One region of the Pantoea sp. Ep11b genome, then DNA from elsewhere that is predicted to be linked to it. Evidence: predicted binding sites of a transcription regulator. Region 1 holds the regulator's gene; each other region holds the start of a gene.
The links. Region 1 encodes CRP, which controls carbon source genes, mostly activating them, when cyclic AMP is high. Its sites were predicted from a motif close to ATGTGANNNNNNTCACAT; they were not measured.

Region 1 (4,994 bases):
CGCCTGAGACCCTTGAAAACCTGATTGAAACCTTTGTGCTGCGCGAAGGCACAGACTACGGCGAGCAGGAGCGCAGCCTGCTGGACAAAGTGGCGGACGTGCGACGTCAGCTGGAAAGCGGTGAAGTGGTGCTGGTATGGTCAGAACTGCATGAGTCGGTCAATATTATGCCGCGCAACGCCTTTCGTGGCTGATGCACCCGCCGCCATTTCATGCTAACAATGCCTGTTACCCGATCTCACAGGGAGCTTCTCTATGTCTGCACGTCATCCTATTATCGCGGTGACCGGTTCCAGTGGTGCAGGAACCACCACCACCAGCCTGGCGTTTCGCAAAATCTTTCAGCAGCTTGATCTTCATGCGGCGGAGCTGGAGGGCGACAGCTTTCACCGCTTTACCCGTCCTGAGATGGATATGGCGATTCGTAAAGCGCGCGATTTAGGACGCCACGTCAGCTACTTCGGCCCCGAAGCCAATGACTTTGGCCTGCTGGAGCAGAGCTTTAAAGAGTATGGCTATAGCGGACAGGGGCAGTCGCGCAAATATCTGCACACTTACGATGAGGCGGTGCCGTGGAATCAGGTGCCAGGCACCTTTACGCCGTGGCAGCCGCTGCCGCAGAACACCGATATTCTCTTCTATGAAGGGCTGCATGGCGGTGTGGTAACGGCGCAGCACAATGTGGCGGAGCAGGTTGATCTGCTGGTTGGCGTGGTCCCGATTGTAAACCTGGAGTGGATCCAGAAGCTGGTGCGCGACACCGGCGAGCGCGGCCACTCCCGTGAAGCGGTGATGGACTCGGTGGTCCGGTCGATGGAGGATTACATCAACTTCATCACGCCCCAGTTCTCCCGCACCCATATCAACTTTCAGCGTGTCCCGACCGTAGATACCTCCAACCCGTTCGCTGCCCGTGCCATCCCATCGCTGGATGAGAGTTTTGTGGTGATTCATTTCCAGGCGCTGGAGGATATCGACTTCCCCTATCTGCTGGCGATGCTGCAGGGCTCCTTTATCTCGCACATCAATACCCTGGTGGTGCCGGGCGGCAAAATGGGTCTGGCGATGGAGTTAATTATGGGCCCGCTGGTGAAGCGGCTGATGCAAGGCAAACGGATAGAGTAAGGGACGGCATGCGCAGGCTTCAGGAAGGTCGCTACAGGCAAAACCCGGACACAAAGGATCTGACAGCAGCCCATAAGCTCAACACGCAGGGAACCGGATCAGAAGAGGAAAGCGTCCCCCGCCAGGGACAGCGCGGGACGAGCGGTCAGGGACTGGCTCAGGCGACCTTCTGATCTGACCCGGTTCTCTGTGCAGGCACGGTCTTACAACAGCGTGCCGGCAACGTTAAAAATCCTGCGGCTATTACAGTTCAATCACTTCGTAGCTGTGGGTAATCGTTACGCCTTTACCCAGCATGATGGCGACCGAGCAATATTTTTCCGCCGAAAGATCGACGGCGCGTGAGACCGCTTTATCCTGGAGTGCTTTGCCACTGACGATAAAATGCAGGTTGATGTGCGTAAAGATTCGCGGCGCCTCTTCACGACGTTCTGAGGTCAGTTTTACTTCACAATCAGCCACATCGTTGCGGCCTTTTTGCAGAATTGATACCACGTCGATTGCGCTGCATCCGCCCGCCGCCATCAGCACCATCTCCATTGGGCTGGGCGCTTTATCCCCTGAATTGCCATCCATCAGGATCTGATGGCCCGATGAGGATTCTCCGAGGAATGTCAGCCCTTCTACCCATTTCACTCTTGCCTGCATGATTTTTGCTCCGGAATATGCTGTTTTGTCGTCAGAGTACGCTTTCCCCTGGTAAACAGCAATCCGGAGAAATCCGCCCGTAGCTGAAGCGAGACAACAGAAGACAGTCGGCTTAAGCTGTGCTACAAACAGTGCTGAAAATATTTTTCGTCACCCGATGACGAAGCCGGGAAGAATGATGCGCACTGCGCCTGATGCGGCCCGAATAATTTCCTGAAATGGAAAACGCTTGAAGCTTTCACCGCCTGACAGGGAAAACTGCCCCCTGTGTTTTGGGCACGATTACAACAGAGGATAATAGCGAATGGTTCTCGGCAAACCGCAAACAGACCCTACACTCGAATGGTTCCTGTCCCATTGCCATATTCACAAGTATCCATCCAAAAGTACGCTGATTCATCAAGGTGAAAAAGCCGAAACGCTTTACTACATCGTGAAAGGTTCCGTTGCGGTTCTGATTAAAGATGAAGAAGGCAAGGAGATGATTCTTTCCTACCTGAATCAGGGTGATTTTATTGGTGAGCTTGGCCTGTTTGAAGAAGGCCAGGAGCGCAGCGCCTGGGTACGTGCGAAAAGCGCATGTGAAGTGGCAGAGATTTCTTATAAGAAGTTCCGTCAGCTGATCCAGGTTAACCCTGATATCCTGATGCGACTCTCGTCGCAGATGGCGCGTCGCCTGCAGGTCACGTCTGAAAAAGTGGGTAATCTCGCTTTCCTTGACGTGACCGGGCGCATTGCACAGACCCTGCTTAACCTGGCGAAACAGCCAGATGCCATGACGCATCCCGACGGCATGCAAATTAAAATCACTCGTCAGGAAATTGGCCAGATTGTTGGTTGTTCACGCGAAACCGTGGGCCGTATTCTGAAGATGCTGGAAGATCAGAACCTGATCTCCGCACACGGCAAAACCATCGTCGTTTACGGCACCCGCTGATTCCTGTCACCCACGGCGTGATGGCAACATCACGCCGTTATTGTTTGTGCTGAGCCGATGTGGCGTCGAATAATCTACCACCCTGAAGTGAACTACGCCCTGCGGCAAACGCTGGTGCTCTGCCTGCCGGTGGCGCTGGGCTGGCTGGCGGGCGACCTGCAAAAAGGCCTGCTCTTCTCGCTGGTGCCCGCCTGCTGCAATATCGCTGGTCTGGATACCCCGCATAAACGCTTCTTCAAACGCCTGATCGTGGGCGGCAGCCTGTTTGCCCTCGGCAGCTTCCTGATCCAGTGGCTCACCCTGCAGGCGGTGCCGCTGCCGCTGATCCTGTTCGCCATGTCGCTGTTGCTCGGAGTAACCGGAGAGATCAGTCCACTGCATGGCCGTCTGCTGCCCGGCACCCTTATCGCCGCCATCTTTACCCTGAGCCTGGTGGGTCGCATGCCGATCTATGTTCCGCCCCTGCTCTATATCGGCGGCACGCTCTGGTATGGGCTGTTTAACTGGTTCTGGTTCTGGCTGTGGAAAGAGCAGCCGATGCGCGAGAGCCTGAGTCTGATCTACCGCGAACTGGCTAACTACTGCGACGCCAAATATACCCTGCTGACACAGCTGACCGATCCGGAGAAGGCCCTGCCGCCGCTGCTGGCTCGCCAGCAGAAAGTGGTCGACCTGATCAACACCTGTTATCAGCAGATGCATATGCTGTCGGCCAGCCGCGACCACAGTCATAAGCGGCTGACGCGCGCCTTTCAGGTGGCGCTGGATCTGCAGGAGCATATCTCAGTCAGCCTGCATCGGCCGGAAGAGGTGCAGAAGCTGGTGGAGCAGAGCCACGCCGAAGCGGTGATCCGCTGGAATGCCAAAACTATCTCGGCCCGGCTGCGGGTGCTGGCGGATAATATTCTTTATCACCAGTTACCCGAACGCTTTGCGATGGACAAGCAGCTCGGCGCGCTGGAGAAAATCACCTGGCAGCATCCCGACAACCCGGTCGGGCACTTCTGCCTCTATCACTTCAACCGGATTGCCCGGGTCCTGCGCACGCAGAAACCGCTCTATCAGCGCGACCTGATGGCCGACCGCCAGCGCCGCCTGCCGCTGCTGCCTGCCCTGCGCAACTATCTCTCCCTGCGCTCCTCGGCGCTGCGCACCGCCGGTCGTTTTGCGGTCATGCTGATGCTGGGCAGCGCACTGGCGCTGTTCTTCAACATTCCCAAGCCCTACTGGATCCTGATGACCATCATGTTCGTCAGCCAGAACGGCTACAGCGCCACCCGTGTCCGCATCCAGCACCGGGCGCTGGGCACGTTTGCCGGGCTGGTGATCGCGGCCGCTACGCTGCGCCTGGCGGTGCCGGAGTCACTGGTGCTGCTGATCATGCTGGCGATTACCTTTATCAGCTATCGCTTTACCCGTCAGTTTTATGGCTGGTCGATGATTGGCTTCACGGTGACTGCCGTTTATTCGCTGCAGCTGCTGTCGCTGAACGGCGCACAGTTTCTGCTGCCGCGCCTGATGGATACGCTGATGGGCTGTCTGATCGCTTTTGGCGGAATGCTCTGGCTCTGGCCGCAGTGGCAGAGCGGCTTACTGCGGCAGAACGCGCATGATGCGCTGGAAACCTATCAGGATGCGCTGCGTCTGCTGCTGGGCGATGAGCAATCACCCGACAAACTCGCCTACCAGCGCGTGCAGGTGAATCAGGCGCACAATGCACTGTTCAACTCCCTGAATCAGGCGATGCAGGAGCCGGCATTCAACGCCCAGTATCTGAAAGATATGCGGCTCTGGGTAACGCACAGCCAGTTTATCGTCGAGCACATTAATGCGATGACGATTCTGGCGCGCGAACACACCATGCTCACGGCCTCGCTGGCCCAGCGCTATCTGCAATCCTGTGAAATCGCGCTGCAGCGGTGTCAGCAGCGGCTGGAATATGATGGGGCAAGCTCACAGGTTAATCTGCTGGATGAGCTGGAGAATATCAGTGAGGGGCCGGTGACGGTCGTGGAGCAGCATGTGCGGCGCATTCTCGATCATCTGAGCGTAATGCACACTATCTCTTCACTGGCGTGGAGCCAGCGACCGCAACATGGCCGCTGGCTGATCCGTCATTTACGGAAAAGCTGATTCAGCCGTTGAGCACCCTGCCGACCGCCGTGGCGAAGCGATGCATGCCCTCTTCGATGTCAGCCGGTTCAATGATCAGCGACGGCGCGAAACGCATTACGTCAGTCCCGGCGACCAGCACCATCACCCCTTCTGCCGCAGCGGCATTCAG
Region 2 (4,994 bases), 180 kb from region 1:
GCGGTAACGCCGCGCCGCCTGCGCCGATAAAGATTTTGCCTGCGGTCAGCGTACGACGTGTGCCGCTGTTCAGACACTGCAGGGTCACCTGCCAGCGCCCGTCGGCGAGCTGCTTCAGCTCACGCACTTCCTGACGCAGGCGTAGCCGGAAGTTCGCTTTCTTCTCTAAGGCGGCGATCAGCTGACGGGTGATTTCACCGAAGTTGACGTCGGTGCCCATCTCCGTCCAGGTCGCGGCCACTTTCTGGTTGCGATCGCGCCCATTCATCACCAGCGGGATCCAGCGGGCAATCTGCTGCGGATCTTCAGAGTAAGCCATACCGCGGAACAGGGTGCTTTTCTGCAGCGCCTTATAGCGCTTGCGCAGGAAATTGACGTTGTCGTCGCCCCAGACAAAGCTCATATGTGGCGTGCTGTGAATGAAACTTTTCGGGTTGCGCAGATTGCCTTTCTGAACCTGCCAGGCCCAGAACTGACGGGAAATCTGGAACGATTCGTTAATCGTCACCGCTTTGGAGATGTCGATGCTGCCATCCGCCTGCTGAGGCGTATAGTTCAGCTCGGCCAGCGCCGCATGACCGGTCCCGGCGTTATTCCAGCCGTTGGATGACTCTTCGGCCACGCTATCCAGCCGCTCCACCATTTCGATGGACCAGTCCGGTTCTAAATCCTGCAGCCATGCGCCAAGAGTAGCGCTCATCACACCTGCGCCAATCAGCAGCACGTCAACGTCTTTGCGCTCCTGCGCGGTAGTGGTGTCCTTTGCCATGGCACTCATCGCGAGCGCAAGGTTTACAGCTGAATTGCACATGAGGCGACATCTCCTCTTCTGTTGACCTGAAGCCCAACAGTTTCGCAGGCGAAATAGTCACGCTTCTGACGAGCGCGTTGCGCTATTTCTCAAAGGTTAAGTCTCAGGTATAGGTTAAAGCGGTGATAACGCGTTAACTGCACGTTATGCTTTGTCATCTGAATATAACATTCTCGCATCTGAATTAAACATTTGTTTATTTTTTAAATGCAGAAATGATTCAGCATAAGAATTAATCATCACGCGCAATGGTGTATTAGCGATTTTTTATCGTTAAGTCAGTAGGTTAACTGAAAAACTATGTTGCGGAAAAGCCCCATGCTGGTGCAACGCCTGTATGCGTGCTAACCGTGCGGAATTATTTAATTCGCTGAAATTTAGCGATTTATTATGCAAAAAGGAATAACGGGAATAGGCGCAGAGGGTGCCGATCGGCTGGTTGTGTAAAAACAATGTTACATTTTTGTGAGTCTGAAAATGCGTGTAAAGCAATGCACGCATCGGTTTCACTTATGACGGCGTCGCGCTGGCAGGGCGCTTTTTCAGACTTATCGCCATGCCGTTTCGGGCGTTCATCATCCCGGTCGCGATGTCCGGACTGGCGATCTTGTTCCATTGAGCGTCGCGCGAGTGCGGCATAGCAGACCCGACAGCGCGTTGCGGGTCTGCTGCCAGGTGGAGAAACTGTTGCTAGAGGGTTAAGCGCGCAGCGCCGGACGGCTCAGGACGCTGGTCGATACCCGGGTCATCAGACCCTGAACCAGCGACGCCAGACAAAACGGATCACAAAAAACTCCAGTGCCCCGAGCAGTAAAAACCAGACGCAAAACACTACCGTGTAGAGCTGATTCAGATCCTGCAGATGGAACAGCTGCAACAGATGCTGTGCCACCGCCAGGCTGAAAGCGGGCGCAGGCAGCAGCAGTGCCGAAAGAAAGCCCAGCAGCAAAATGCCACCCGGCACGATCAACGTCTCAAAAGGGTTATTCATAACCGGTATCCCATATTTATCAGCCCGGCATTTTCCGGCAATCGTCGGCGCGGTTCAATGGCGGCGTAGCGGATCAGCGCCACAGGCGGGTCACAGCAGGCGGAGGAAGATCAGAAAAGGCTTTGCTGCCATCGACTTAGCGGCATATATAGCGAATGATAAGAGTTATAGCCTTTGCTATACTTAAATCCATGATTTTACTGTCTTTTTATCTTCCGGTTTGCATGGTAGACTGCGCCCACTTTTTCATAACTGAACACTTTGTGTGGTGAATTTAGCGTGAATTGCCGCTTTTTCGCCCCAGGTGAATAAATCATGACCTTTATTGCTACTCTGATTCTTGCGCTTGGCATGTCGATGGACGCGTTTGCTGCTGCCCTGGGCAAAGGTGCGACTCTGCATCGTCCCGGTTTTAAGGAAGCACTGCGTACCGGTCTGATTTTCGGCTCTATTGAAGCGCTGACTCCGCTGATTGGCTGGGCGCTTGGCCTGGCCGCCAGCCGTTACATTATGGCGTGGGATCACTGGGTGGCCTTCAGCCTGCTGGCGTTCCTTGGTGGGCGTATGATGCTGGAAGGTTTACGGCAGACTGCCGTTGCAGAGCCCTGCGAAGCCCCGCAAAGCCACGGCTTTATGGTGCTGGCGACCACCGCTGTCGCGACCAGCCTGGATGCGCTGGCTGTCGGCGTCGGCCTGGCCTTCCTGCAGGTGAACATCATTACCACCGCACTGACCATCGGCGCCGCGACTACCGTGATGGCGACGACCGGGGTGCTGGTGGGACGCTTCATCGGTCCGGTTCTGGGCAAATGGGCGGAGGTGCTGGGCGGCGTGGTGCTGATCGCTATCGGCTCTACCATCCTGTTAGAGCACCTCGGCTATATAGCCTGAGGCGCCCGCGCCAAAGTGGCAATTTTGTGATCTGGTTCAAATTTATTTGCTGTTAAAACGCGCAGCAGCTATACTTTTTCAGTATATCTTCAACGAAATTTGAATCAGGTGCTGCATGAAACGCATATTTAAATACGTGTTCCGCGCTTATGTTGAGACGTTCAGACACGTCCCGCCGGGTGCCATGAACTAAACACCCCGCAGGAAACCCTCGATAATCGCGGTCAGGGACAGACCGGTGATTATCACCTTCCGCTTTTTACTTCCCGCTGTTTAGATCTGCCTGTTTGTGCCCCGTGGGCATCCGGTCTGCTGCTGCCACGCTTATTATCATGTTTTAGCTGTCAGAAAGGATGAACGAAGTTTTTGCTTTTTGCGGTGATCGTTATGAGAAAGCACGATGTCCGCTTATCGCTCATTGCAGATTTTCATCGTCTGAAGTTGTAATTACCTGAAGCCACCGACACCAACGCTTCTGCTTACCAGTGTTTAATACCCATCACGCTCTCTCCTGTGGGACTGACACGCCGTCCAAATAGTTCACCATCTCACCATTAACCCGCCTCCGGCCTGATACCGTCCTACACTGAATTATTCTCCCCAAATCAGGAGCAGCGGATGATCCAGAAGCATCGACGAAAACAGGCAGCGATTGTGGCAGGCGTGGGATTGGGTGTGGCGGCGACGCTGTGGGGCATGAAACGCTGGCAGGCGCTGAAGCAGACGCCGCCGGTGTCGCCGCGCAGTCATCATGCCGGACTGGCCGGTTACTTCCAGCAGGTGGGCGACTGGCGCATGTTTACCCGCGTCACGCCAAACGACGATCAGGGCCTGCCGGTGGTGCTGATTCATGGTCTGGTGATGTCGGGCCGGGCTATGGAGCCGCTGGCACTGGCGCTGGCTCGCGACTATCACGTACTGGTGCCGGATCTGCCGGGTTTCGGGGCCAGTGCGCTGCCAGCCTCAGCCCCGATAATGTCGGTGGATCAGCAGGCCGATGTGCTCTGGCTCTGGCTGCAGCACAACGGCTTTCAGCGTGCCATCTGGATCGGTAATTCGTCTGGCTGCCAGATTCTGGCGGCGCTGGCGGTAAAACATCCGCAGGCGGTGGCGGGGCTGGTGCTGCAGGGGCCGACGGTCGATCGTCACGCCCGCAGCCTGCCGCGCCAGCTCTGGCGTAGCTGGCGTAATAGCCGGCTGGAAACGCGCCGGCCGCCGGGGCCGCTGGCCCGCATCGATTATGCAAAAGCGGGGCTGTGGCGTGCCTTTGGCACAATGCGCGCTATGATACGGGATCATATTGAGCATCGCCTTACCTACATCAGCGCCCCCACGCTGCTGCTGCGCGGCTCACGCGATCCGATCTGTCCGGCGCGCTGGCTGGATGAACTGGCCGCACTGATGCCGCGCAGTGAACGTCTGACGCTGCGCGACGGCACCCACACGTTGCACTACGTCTATCCGTGGAGTTTCTGCAACGCCATCCGCCCCTTCCTGGCGCGGATCCAGCAGGAGAATCAGCATGAGTAAACCGCCTAAAGGCATTGCCCGTTTTGACTCTGCGGCCGCCATGCTGCTGGCGCTGGCCAACGCGCTTCACGATCGTCCTTTTACCAGTCCCAGCCAGTCACCGACGCTGGACCGCCTGCTGCCTTCGCTGAACCGGCTGCCCACCGGGCTACGCGAGTGGGGCTATGCGCTGGGCGGCCTGGCGGAGGGGATCAGCCTGCGTCAGGCGGGCGAACTGGATGTGGAAGGGATCGCCGAGTGGATGGTGAGTGAGTACCCGCAGCAGGCGTATCCGGCAGCCTTTATCGGTTCGTCGAACGGGGCGCTGGTGCATCTGGCGTCGGCGATGGGCGTCCCCTGGCTGCCGCAGACCTTTCTCTGTCCGGTCCGGGCGACCGGCAGCGATCCCGATGATGCAATGGCGAGTTTTGAGCAGGGCAAAGAGATTGCCGCTGCCCTGCTGGCCGCCTGGCCGCGCCTGGCCGTTCACCATATGCACGACCCGAATCAGGATCGCCTGATGCTGGACCAGATGCGCTATTTCCGGCTGAAATTGCGCGACCTGCCGCTGGCCTTCAACGAGTTTCTGATGGGCAGCCTGCCTGCCGGGTCAACGCTGTTTATCAATCACTGCACCCGTCAGTGGCCGGTGACGCGCACCAGCGATCGCTCGTTCTTCCAGTTTGGCGCGCTGGGCGGCGCCAGCGAAAAAGAGTATCTGCAGGGCGGGCCGAGAGTGGCGGAATATCTGGCGCGTTACGGCGTTGACCGGGAACGCTGGACGCCGCCCGC
Region 3 (4,994 bases), 340 kb from region 1:
GTTCACATCTTCTGGCTGGGTGTAAAGTGCTGACGCGTCCATGTGGCTGTTATCCACGCCATCTTCTTCACCACCGGTGCAGCCCAGTTCGATCTCCAGGGTCATGTCGAGTTTCGCCATGCGCGCCAGGTACTTACTGCTGATTTCGATGTTCTCTTCCAGAGACTCTTCTGACAGGTCGATCATGTGAGATGAGAAGAGTGGCTTACCATTTTTCTGGAAATACTCTTCGCCCGCGTCCAGCAGACCGTCAATCCACGGCAGCAGTTTCTTGGCACAGTGGTCGGTGTGCAGGATAACCGGCACGCCATACTGCTCTGCCATCAGGTGAACGTGGTGTGCACCGGCGATCGCACCGAAGATGGCCGCGGCCTGTGGCTTGTCACTCTTGAAGCCTTTACCCGCGATAAAGGCTGCACCGCCGTTAGAGAACTGGATGATGATTGGCGCTTTCACTTTCGCTGCAGCTTCGAGTGCCGCATTGATGGAGTCGGTGCCGACGCAGTTTACGGCTGGCAGTGCGAATTTGTTCTCTTTTGCAACTTTGAAGATCTTCTGTACGTCATCACCAGTGACAACGCCGGGTTTTACGAAATCAAAAATTTTAGACATGATTGTGTCCTGTTTCGTGACCGTTGTTCCCCTTAAGGAACGTCGATTTAAACGCCCAGTCGGGCAAGACTTCAGGCGATGCCGTCAGGCATCGCCCCCAAAGGATTACTGCTTCGCACGCTCTTCCAGCATGGCAACGGCCGGCAGTTTTTTGCCTTCCACGAACTCCAGGAATGCGCCGCCGCCGGTCGAGATGTAGGAAATTTTGTCTTCAATGCCGAACAGATCGATAGCCGCTAAGGTATCGCCGCCGCCTGCTACAGAGAACGCGTCGCTGTCTGCAATGGCATTAGCCACGATCTCGGTGCCTTTACGGAAGTTAGGGAACTCAAACACGCCTACCGGGCCGTTCCACAGGATGGTTTTAGCATCCTTCAGGATCGCAGCCATCGCCTGTGCGGTTTCATCACCAAAGTCCATAATCTCTTCGTTATCCGCCACTTCCGAAACCTTTTTCACGGTTGAAGGGGCAGTTTCAGAGAATTCCGTGCCGACGCGGGAGTCAACCGGAACCGGGATACCATACTGGTCGCGCAGGCCTTTAGCCGCTTCCACGAAGTCTGGCTCATAGAGTGATTTACCGACCTTGTTGTCGATAGCCACGAAGGTGTTAGCGATGCCGCCGCCGACAATCACGGTGTCCGCGATTTTCACCAGCGACTGCAGCACGTCAAATTTTGTAGAGACTTTAGAGCCACCGACGACCGCAACCAGCGGACGCTCAGGGTTGCTCATTACTTTACCCAGCGCTTCCAGCTCAGCAGAGAGCAGCGGGCCTGCACAGGCGACAGGGGCAAATTTGCCGACGCCGTGGGTAGAGGCTTGTGCGCGGTGCGCGGTACCAAAGGCATCCATCACAAACACGTCACACAGGGCAGCATATTTTTTAGACAGCGCTTCGTCGTCTTTCTTTTCGCCTTTGTTGAAGCGAACGTTTTCCAGAACGACCAGCTCGCCAGCGCCGACGTCAACGCCGTCGAGGTAATCTTTAGCCAGCGTCACGGTGGTGCCGTTCAGCTTCTCTTTCAGGTAGTTAACTACCGGCAGCAGTGAGAACTCTTCGTTGTATTCACCTTCGGTCGGACGACCCAGGTGAGAGGTAACCATTACTTTCGCGCCCTGTTTCAACGCCGCTTCAATGGTTGGCAGTGAAGCACGGATACGTGCATCAGACGTCACTTTACCTTCTTTAACAGGTACGTTCAGATCGGCACGGATCAGCACGCGTTTGCCAGCCAGATCCAGATCGGTCATCTTAATTACAGACATGGTGAATCCTCTCGTTGATTCTCATAAGTTTTGCCAGACGCAAACCGCGTCTTACCTGAAACCACTTGCGGCCATCGCTAACGTCGTGTCGAGCATCCGGTTAGCGAAGCCCCATTCGTTGTCACACCAGACCAGGGTCTTGATAAGGTGTTGACCACTGACCCGCGTTTGTGTTCCATCCACAATGGCACTGTGCGGATCATGGTTAAAATCGACTGAGACTAACGGTAATTCCGTATAGTCAACTATACCACGAAATGCCCCCTCTGCTGCGCTTTGCAGCAGGGTGTTCACCTCACACGCCTTCACGGCCTGGCGCACAGAGACGCTGAGATCGATGGCCGTGACGTTAATGGTCGGCACACGCACGGCTATCGCCTCAAAGCGATCGTTGAATTTCGGAAAAATGCGGGTGATTCCGGCCGCCAGACGCGTATCGACCGGAATGATCGACTGACTGGCGGCGCGGGTGCGACGCAGATCGCTGTGATAGGCGTCGATCACCTGCTGATCGTGCATCGCGGAGTGGATCGTGGTGACGGTGCCGGACTCGATGCCAAATGCGTCATCCAGCAGTTTGATCACCGGAATAATGCAGTTGGTGGTACAGGAGGCGTTGGAGACGATGCGGTCGCTGGCCGTCAGATCCTGCTGGTTCACGCCATACACGACGGTCGCGTCGAGGTCATGGCCGCCGGGATGCGAGAAGAGTATCTTCTTCGCCCCCGCCTGCAGATGCGCTTCGCCATCAGCGCGCGAGCCGTAGACGCCCGTGCAGTCCAGCACTATATCCACATCCAGTTCGCGCCAGGGAAGATCGGCAATGGCGGCGCGGTGCAGAATGCGCAGGGTGTCGCCCCCGACACAGAGCATATCGCGCTCCTGGCGTACATCGAAAGCAAAACGGCCGTGGCTGGTGTCATATTTCAGCAGGTGCGCCATACCGGTGGCTTCTGCCAGTTCGTTGATGGCGACCACGGTGATTTCCGCCCGCCGGCCCGTTTCATAGAGCGCGCGCAGGACGTTGCGTCCAATCCGGCCAAAACCATTTATCGCTACCCGTACCGTCATTTCTCTCCTGCCACGTCAGACTGAAAAAAACGTGCCGTTAGCCTGAGCGTTTCACTGCATTTTGTACAGGAGATTCTTACCCGGCATTGTCCGAAACCAGGGCGATCTGCCCGGCGACTGAAACGGTTCAGCTACAATAATAGAAGGAAGGAATAACGGGAATGACTGTGATCAATCTGCCTGCTTAAATTTGGATCTGCATCACAAAAACGGGCAAAAATCAGTTATTACTGCAGGAATAAAAGAGGAAAAAGGGACGAAAAGATCGTCCCCGAGTTTTACTGCCAGGCGGGTGAAGCGCCGCCTGGCCGCGTTTTTACGCCAGCAGCGCCTTCGCTTTCGCGACCACGTTGTCGACGGTAAAGCCAAACAGTTCAAACAGCTGATCCGCAGGAGCAGATTCGCCAAAGCTGGTCATGCCCACAATCGCGCCGTTCAGGCCGGTGTATTTGAACCAGTAATCTGCGATGCCCGCTTCAATAGCAACGCGTGCGCTGACCGCTTTCGGCAGCACAGATTCACGGTACTCTTCGCTCTGCTTGTCGAAAGCATCGGTCGATGGCATGGAGACCACGCGCACTTTACGGCCTTCGCTGGTCAGTTTATCCCAGGCGCCTACTGCCAGTTCCACTTCTGAACCGGTAGCGATCAGGATCAGCTCCGGCGTACCTTCACAGGTTTTCAGCACGTAGCCGCCGCGCGCGACGTTCGCCAGCTGTGCAGCATCACGTTCCTGCTGCGCCAGGTTCTGACGGGAGAAGATCAGCGCCGTCGGGCCATCTTTACGCTCAATAGCATATTTCCACGCCACCGCAGACTCCACCTGGTCGCAAGGACGCCACAGGCTCATGTTTGGCGTGGTGCGCAGGCTCGCCATCTGCTCAACCGGCTGATGCGTCGGGCCATCTTCGCCCAGACCAATGGAGTCATGGGTGTAGACCATGATCTGACGGATCTTCATCAGGGCCGCCATACGCGCGGCGTTACGCGCATACTCCACAAACATCAGGAAGGTTGCGGTGTAAGGCAGGAAGCCGCCGTGCAGCGCCAGGCCATTGGCGATGGCGGTCATACCGAACTCGCGCACGCCGTAATGGATGTAGTTACCGGCCGCATCTTCATTGATCGGCTTAGAGCCGGACCAGATGGTCAGGTTACTTGGCGCCAGATCGGCTGAGCCACCCAGGTACTCTGGCAGAATTTTACCAAAGGCTTCAATGGCGTTCTGTGAGGCCTTACGGCTGGCAATCTTCGCCGGGTTGGCCTGCAGCTGCTCAACAAATTTCTGTGACTCTTCCTGCCAGTTCGCCGGCAGCTCGTTGCTGACGCGACGTGTGAACTCAGCCGCCAGCTCCGGATGCGCCTGCGCATAGGCAGCAAATTTCTCATTCCAGGCAGACTCTTTCGCCTGACCCGCTTCTTTCGCGTCCCACTCAGCGTAGATTTCAGAAGGGATCACAAACGGTGCGTGGTTCCAGCCCAGCTGTTTGCGGGTCAGTGCTACTTCGTCATCGCCCAGCGGCGCGCCGTGAGAGTCGTGGGTGCCCGCTTTGTTCGGTGAACCGAAGCCGATCACGGTTTTGCACATCAGCAGTGAAGGCTTGTCGCTGACGCTTTTCGCTTCGTCGATCGCTTTAGCAATCGCGTCTGCATCGTGGCCATCGATGCCACGGATCACATGCCAGCCGTACGCTTCAAAGCGCTTCGCGGTGTCATCAGTGAACCAGCCATCAATGTGACCGTCGATAGAGATACCGTTGTCATCATAGAAGGCCACCAGCTTGCCCAGCTTCAGGGTTCCCGCCAGCGAGCAGACTTCGTGAGAGATGCCTTCCATCATGCAGCCATCGCCCATGAAGACATAGGTGTTGTGGTCTACGATATCATGACCCGGACGGTTGAACTGGGCTGCCAGTGTGCGCTCAGCAATCGCGAAGCCAACGGCGTTAGCAATGCCCTGCCCCAGCGGGCCGGTGGTGGTTTCCACGCCTGCGGTGTAGCCATATTCCGGATGACCTGGAGTTTTTGAGTGCAGCTGGCGG

Region 2: the regulator CRP is predicted to act here: its motif matches at 2,718-2,735, upstream of azuC (stress response protein AzuC).
Region 3: the regulator CRP is predicted to act here: its motif matches at 3,142-3,159, upstream of epd (erythrose-4-phosphate dehydrogenase).

Annotation. Positions count from the first base shown of each region.
Region 1 is NZ_CP160631.1:51,830-56,823, forward strand. Features, by position in the region: gene AB1748_RS00360 (YheU family protein) at 1-194, shown strand, start outside; gene AB1748_RS00365 (phosphoribulokinase) at 256-1,125, shown strand; gene AB1748_RS00370 (OsmC family protein) at 1,369-1,773, opposite strand; gene crp (cAMP-activated global transcriptional regulator CRP) at 2,078-2,710, shown strand; gene AB1748_RS00380 (YccS/YhfK family putative transporter) at 2,768-4,843, shown strand; gene AB1748_RS00385 (aspartate aminotransferase family protein) at 4,845-4,994, opposite strand, start outside.
Region 2 is NZ_CP160631.1:229,707-234,700, reverse strand. Features, by position in the region: gene mqo (malate dehydrogenase (quinone)) at 1-811, opposite strand, end outside; gene AB1748_RS01190 (DUF1158 domain-containing protein) at 1,560-1,802, opposite strand; gene mntP (manganese efflux pump MntP) at 2,118-2,693, shown strand; gene azuC (stress response protein AzuC) at 2,809-2,886, shown strand; gene AB1748_RS01175 (alpha/beta fold hydrolase) at 3,312-4,223, shown strand; gene AB1748_RS01170 (hypothetical protein) at 4,216-4,994, shown strand, end outside.
Region 3 is NZ_CP160631.1:3,615,991-3,620,984, forward strand. Features, by position in the region: gene fbaA (class II fructose-bisphosphate aldolase) at 1-612, opposite strand, end outside; gene pgk (phosphoglycerate kinase) at 718-1,881, opposite strand; gene epd (erythrose-4-phosphate dehydrogenase) at 1,933-2,952, opposite strand; gene tkt (transketolase) at 3,269-4,994, opposite strand, start outside.